2 regions of the Streptomyces sp. NPDC002793 genome follow, and region 1 is predicted to be linked to the other one. Evidence: predicted binding sites of a transcription regulator. Region 1 holds the regulator's gene; the other holds the start of a gene.
The links. Region 1 encodes HspR, which represses chaperone genes until heat shock. Its sites were predicted from a motif close to TTGAGNNNNNNNNNCTCAA; they were not measured.

Region 1 (3,384 bases):
GCGCTTCCACCACCGTCATCTTGTTGCACTGCACGAAGTGAGGGGTCACCAAATCACTACGGATGAGGCAAACCAAGCGCATCCGCACAGTTCGAGAGCGCTGTGCGCCCCGGCCGTCCGCCTGTACGAGGAGGCGGTGCGTGCCGGGCGTATCCCCAGGACCGCACTGGCTTCCGTCCCGTGTCTGATCGACATGGCCGTCGTCCATCCCGATCCGCGGGACGACACGTGGATGCGCCCCGTGCACCCGTCCGCCGCCCTGGCTCACCTGCTCCAGCCCCTCACCCGGGAGCTGGACGAACGCGTGCAGCTCGCCGCCACGCTCAGCAGGTCGCTGGCCCCCCTGGCGGGCGTCGCCAGCGCCGACCCCGACCTGGCGATCACGGTGCTCGAGGGCAGGCCTGCGATCGAGACCGCCCTGCACGAGGCGAGTGCCTCCGCCACCGAACAGGTCCTCACCGCGCAGCCGGGGAGCAACCGGCCGCTGCGCGGCATGCAGCGGGCGATCGCCAACGCCAGGACCGCCATCGGGCACGGCGCTCGGCTCCGGCACATCTACCAGCATCCGGCCCGCTACAGCACCAACGTCAGGGACTACCTGGCACAGATATCCCCCGACCACCTGCAGGTGCGGACCACCGAGCAGACGGTGGAGAGGCTGATCATCTTCGACCGCGACGTCGCGTTCATCCCCGCGACGCCGGATCGCGCCATGGCGCTGCAGCTCCGCCACCCCGCCCTGGTCGCCTACCTCGTCCAGGTCTACGAGGTCCTCTGGGCCCAGGCAGTCCCCTTCGCACAGCAACTGCCCTCGGCCGCCCCCGGCACCCCCGTCACGGCCGTCCAGCAGAGCATCGCCCGCCTGCTGGTCGAGGGTGACGTCGACGACGTCGTGGCCCGGAAGCTGGGCATCAGTGTGCGTACCTGCCGCTCCCACATCTCCAAGCTGACGCAGACGCTCGGCGCCCACAGCCGCACCCATCTCGGCGCGCTCCTCGTGCGGTCGGGCATCGCCGACGCCGGCTCCGGGGCGGCAGCACGACGGCCCGCCCCCGGAGCCTGAACTCCGGGAACGGGCCGCGAGGTCCGTAGGACGCCGAGCAGCCGTCGGGCGTTTCAGTCCTTCGGCCGCTTGGGCCGCCAGACCACCAGCGCACTGGTCTGCTGCACGTCCTGGTACGGCACGAGGTCACGCCGGTAGGAGGCGTGCACCTGGGCCTCGCGCTGCTGCATGGCGACGGCCGCGCCGTCCACCGCAGCCGAGAGCTCGGCGACGCGCTGCTGGAGCGCGGCGACCTGGTTCTCCAGCTCGATGATGCGCTTGATACCCGCGAGGTTGATGCCCTCGTCCTGTGACAACTGCTGGACGGTGCGCAGCAGTTCGATGTCACGGGCCGAGTAGCGCCGACCCCGCCCGGCCGTGCGGTCGGGCGAGACGAGACCGAGGCGGTCGTACTGGCGCAGTGTCTGCGGGTGCAGGCCCGAGAGCTGGGCCGCGATCGAGATCACGTAGACCGGTGATTCGTCGGTCAGCTGGTACGGATTGCGTCGACGGCCGTCCATCTCAAGCTCCCTTCGCAGCCTGGAACAGCTCCGCCCGCGGGTCCTCCCTCGCGGTCGCCTTCCGGTAGGCCTCCAGCGCGTCCTGGGCGTCCGCGCCGAGGTCCGTGGGCACGGCCACCTCCACGGTCACCAGGAGGTCGCCCCGGGTGCCGTCCTTGCGTACGGCGCCCTTGCCCCGGGCCCGCATCGTACGCCCGTTGGGCGTACCGGCCGGGAGTTTCAGGGTGACCGGAGGGCCGCCGAGCGTGGGGACCTTCACCTCGCCGCCGAGTGCCGCCTCCGGGAAGGTGACGGGCACGGTGACCGTGAGGTTGTCGCCTTTGCGGCCGAAGACCGGGTGGGCGTCGACATGGACGACGACGTAGAGGTCGCCGGCCGGACCGCCGCGCTCGCCCGGGCTGCCCTTGCCGCGCAACCGGATCCGCTGGCCGTCGGACACCCCTGCGGGGATCCTGACCTGCATCGTGCGGGCCGACTTCGCCCGCCCGCTGCCCTTGCAGACGTCGCAGGGGTCCTGGGCGATGAGCCCCCGGCCCTTGCAGTCCACGCAGGGATCGGTCAGGGAGAATCCGCCGCCGGTGCCGCGTGACACCTGACCTGTGCCGACGCACGTCGGACAGACCCTAGGGGTGCCGTTCTTGTCGCCGGTGCCCGAACACGCCTTGCAGGGTGCCTGGCTGGACATCCGCAGCGGGACCGTGGCCCCGTCGACCGCCTCGGTGAAGCTGAGCGTCACCTCGGACTCGATGTCCTGGCCGCGCTTGGGCTGGACACGTGTGCCCGCGCCGCCGCGGTTGAACAGTCCGCCGAAGACATCGCCCAGACCGCCGCCGCCGCCTCCGCCGAAACCGCCGGCGCCGGGACCCTGGCCACCGCCGGGGGCGCCCCCGAAGAGGTCGCCCAAGTCGAAGTTGAAGTTGCCGCCCGCCCCGCCGGGACCTGCCCGGAAGCCTCCGTTGCCGAAGAGGGCGCGCGCCTCGTCGTACTCCTTGCGCTTCTTGGGGTCACCGAGGATGTCGTTGGCCTCGGAGATCTCCTTGAAGCGCTCCTCGGCCTTGGCGTCACCCTTGTTGGCGTCCGGGTGGTTCTCGCGTGCGAGCTTCCGGTACGCCTTCTTGACCTCGGCGTCGGTGGCGTCCTTGGGGACGCCGAGAACCTTGTAGTAGTCCTTCTCGACGAAGTCCTTCGTGCTCATCGACGTCCCTCCTTCCGGACGATCGGCCGTGCGGCCGGCCCTGTGGCCGGCCGCACGCCCCGTCGGTGTTCACCGCAGTGGTCGGACGGAATGTCAGACCTCTTCGGTGCCACCGCTCTCCTCGTCGTCTGCCTTCTCTTCCTTCGCCGCCGCGGGCGTGGCGCCCGGCTGCGGCTCGGCCACGGCCACCCGCGCGGGGCGGATGGTGCGCTCGCCGATGCGATACCCGGGCTGCAGGATCGCCACGCAGGTCGTCTCGGTGACGTCCGGCGCGTACGAGTGCATCAGGGCCTCGTGGATCGTCGGGTCGAAGGGCTCGCCCTCCTTGCCGAACTGCTGGAGGCCGATCTTCGCGACGACCGTCTCCACGGATTCGGCCACCGCCTTGAAGCCTCCGACGAGCTCGCCGTGCTCCCGCGCCCTGCCGATGTCGTCGAGCACGGGCAGGAGATCGGTCAGGAGATTCGCCGCGGCGACCTCCTTGACCGCGACCCGGTCGCGCTCGACCCGACGCCGGTAGTTCTGGTACTCGGCCTGGAGCCGCTGGAGGTCGCCCGTGCGCTCGTTGAGCGCGGTACGGACCTGGTCCAGCTGAGCCGTCAGAGCCGCTGTCTGCTGTACGTCCC
Region 2 (3,384 bases), on a different contig from region 1:
AGGCAGACCAGCAGGTCGAACTCGGTCGGCGTGAGGTGGACGTCGTCGGCGCGCACCCTGACGCGGCGCTGCGCGTGGTCGATCTCCAGCTCGCCGAGGCGCAGGATGCCGCTGCGCGGCGTCACCGCGGCCAGGGCGGCCCGCTCGACCCGGCGCAGCAGGACGTGGACCCGCGCGGCCAGTTCCCGCATGGAGAACGGCTTGGTCATGTAGTCGTCGGCGCCGACCCCGAGCCCGACCAGCATGTCGGTCTCGTCGTCCCGCGCGGTGAGCATCAGCACCGGCACGGGGCGCTGGGCCTGCACGCGACGGCAGACCTCCAGGCCGTCGAAGCCGGGAAGCATGATGTCGAGCACCATCAGATCGGGCTGCCACGCCTCCGCCGCGTCCACGGCAGCCGGCCCGTCCAGCGCCGTCTGCACCAGGAAGCCCTCGGCCCGCAGCCGGGCGGAGATGGCGTCGACGATCGTTGCGTCGTCCTCGACCACCAGCACCCGGCGCTGAGCCCCGGGGGTGGCCGCGACGCCGTTGTGGGTGGTGTGTGTCTGTTCCATCGCCCCGCCCCTGCCCGTTCTCACGGAGGCCATTCCCCCGGAGGCACGGTTATCGCTTGTGGATTTCGTCGGTGATCCCTTGTGCCGGTCAGAGCGTAAAGGCAGAAGGTGCCTCTCGGCTACGCAGGGTGTTGTCCGGCGTGAAGGTGTTACCCATGGGAAAGGAGACGGATCGGCTGACTTGTGCCCCCTGATCCATGATCAGGCAGGGATGTGGATGCCTGGTGGGGGTTCAGTCGCCCCGGAGTGCGAGATGGACCACGTCCGGTACACCTCGGGCAACCGCTACTTCTTCGGTCCTTACTGCGTGGAATCCGGCATTCCGCATCGCTCGCTCGAAGTCCGGGGACGGCTGCGCGGACCATACGGCGAGGACTCCACCGGGCGTCAGGCGTGCGCGGCAAGCCGCGAGACCGACGGGTGAATAGAGGTTCCCGTTGTCCTGGGTGACGGTCCAGTCGGGGCCGTTGTCGATGTCCAGGCACAGTGCGTCGTAACGCTCCGTGGTCGTGCGGAGGTGGTCGACGAGGTCAGTGCGCAGGATCTCCGTACGTGGGTCGGCGAGCGCCGCACCGGAGATCCGGCCGAGCGGCCCGTCGAGGTGCCAGTCCACGATGGCCTGTTCCCGCTCGACGACGGCGATCCTGCCCCAGCGTGGTTCGGCGGCCGCCCGTACGAGTGAGTAACCGACGCCGAGCCCGCCGATCAGCACCGACGGATCCGGGCGTCCGGCGGGCAGCCCGGCGAGTGCGGCGTCGATCAGGAGTCGCTCGGAACGCCCGTCGGACGTGTCCATCAGGAAGCAGCCGTTGGCGATGATCTCGAACGCGTCGCCGCGCTCGCGCAGGACGACTTCGCCGAAGGGTCCTTCGCGGCGGTCGAGGACGACGGGGCGGTGGGCATCTGTGGCGGGCATGGGCGCGGTCTCCGGTCTCCTGGGTGCGGGCGGGTGGCTCTTTCGTGCGGCCGCCCATTTTCGCCCACCGCCGACCCCCCGACCAGCCGATATCCGCAGTTCCGCCCTCCCGGTCCGACCGCTCCGGGAATCACCTGGCGCGACGGTGTGCTGGCGTGAGAGTGAAGGCTGCGCGGCCACTGGATCACGGTGATCGCTGAGAGCGAACACGCGGCGGGGAACATTCGGGGGCTCACAAGCATTGAGTCCACATAACTCAACTTGCCTGCTGAAGGGGAGATCATGACCGCTGAGTCCAATGCGTCCAAGGTGTTCACGCCGATCGACCTGCCCGTGCTCCCGCTCGACGACGAGGTCGTACTGCCCGGCATGGTGGTGCCCCTCGACCTGTCGGACGCGGAGGTGCGCGCCGCGGTGGAGGCCGCCCAGGCCGTCGCGCGGCCCGGAGGCGGCAAGCCCGAGGTGCTGCTTGTGCCGCGCATCGACGGGAACTACACCGGGACCGGCGTCCTGGGCACCGTCGAGCAGGTGGGACGGCTGTCGGACGGGGACCCGGGCGCGCTGATCAGGGCCCGCGACCGGGTCCGGATCGGCGCCGGGACGAGCGGCCCCGGGAGCGCGCTGTGGGTGGAGGGCACGCGGATCGACGTGTCGGTGCCCGACCCCCTGCCCGGCTCCGTCGCCGAGCTCGCCAAGGAGTACAAGGCGCTCGCCACCAGCTGGCTGAAGAAGCGCGGCGCCTGGCAGGTCGTGGACCGGGTCCAGCAGATCGAGGACGTCTCCGCGCTCGCCGACAACTCCGGGTACTCGCCCTTCCTCACCACCGCCCAGAAGGTCCAGCTGCTGGAGACCGCCGACGCGGTCGCCCGTCTGAAGCTGGCCATCCAGTGGCTCGGTGAACACCTCGCCGAGCAGGACGTCGCCGAGTCCATCGCCAAGGACGTCCAGGAGGGTGTGGACAAGCAGCAGCGCGAATTCCTGCTGCGGCGCCAGCTCGACGCCGTACGCAAGGAGCTCTCCGAGCTCAACGGCGAGGGCGGTTCCGGTGACGAGTCCGACGACTACCGGGCGCGCGTCGAAGCGGCCGATCTCCCGGAGCACGTCCGCGTGGCGGCCCTCAAGGAGGTCGAGAAGCTGGAGCGGTCCTCCGACCAGAGCCCCGAGGGCTCCTGGATCCGCACCTGGCTGGACACCGTCCTGGAACTGCCGTGGACCGAACGGACCGAGGACGCGTACGACATCAAGGGCGCCCGGGAGATCCTCGACGCCGAACACGCGGGCCTCCAGGACGTTAAGGAGCGCATCACCGAGTACCTCGCGGTGCGCAAGCGGCGTGCCGACCGCGGGCTCGGAGTGGTCGGGGGCCGGCGCGGCGGCGCGGTGCTGGCTCTGGTCGGTCCGCCCGGGGTCGGGAAGACCTCGCTCGGTGAGTCCGTCGCGCACGCCATGGGAAGAAAGTTCGTCCGTGTCGCGCTCGGCGGTGTCCGCGACGAGGCGGAGATCCGTGGCCACCGGCGCACGTACGTCGGCGCGCTCCCGGGGCGCATCGTGCGGGCGATCAAGGAGGCCGGTTCGATGAATCCGGTCGTCCTGCTCGACGAGATCGACAAGGTCGGCTCCGACTTCCGGGGCGACCCGGCGGCAGCCCTGCTGGAGGTGCTCGACCCGGCGCAGAACCACACCTTCCGCGACCACTACCTGGAGGTCGAACTCGACCTCAGCGACGTCGTGTTCCTGGCCACGGCCAACGTCCTCGAGTCCGTTCCGGAGGCCCTGCTCGACCGCATGGAGCTGGTCACGCTGGACGGGTACACCGAGGACGAGAAGGTCGTCATCGCCCGGGACCACCTGCTCCCGCGCCAGCTGGAGCGGGCCGGTCTGAAGGAGGACGAGGTCGGCCTCGACGAATCGGCG

Region 2: lon (endopeptidase La) is a predicted target of HspR. The motif match lies at 1,712-1,730, and genes of this name have one in related genera.

What each region holds. Positions count from the first base shown of each region.
Region 1 covers NZ_JBEOVL010000008.1:31,010-34,393, forward strand. The annotation lists gene ABT001_RS09825 (LuxR C-terminal-related transcriptional regulator) at 53-1,063, shown strand; gene ABT001_RS09830 (heat shock protein transcriptional repressor HspR) at 1,117-1,563, opposite strand; gene dnaJ (molecular chaperone DnaJ) at 1,565-2,758, opposite strand; gene grpE (nucleotide exchange factor GrpE) at 2,852-3,384, opposite strand, start outside.
Region 2 covers NZ_JBEOVL010000030.1:65,157-68,540, forward strand. The annotation lists gene ABT001_RS25705 (response regulator transcription factor) at 1-554, opposite strand, end outside; gene ABT001_RS25710 (spermidine synthase family protein) at 787-1,470, opposite strand; gene lon (endopeptidase La) at 1,753-3,384, shown strand, end outside.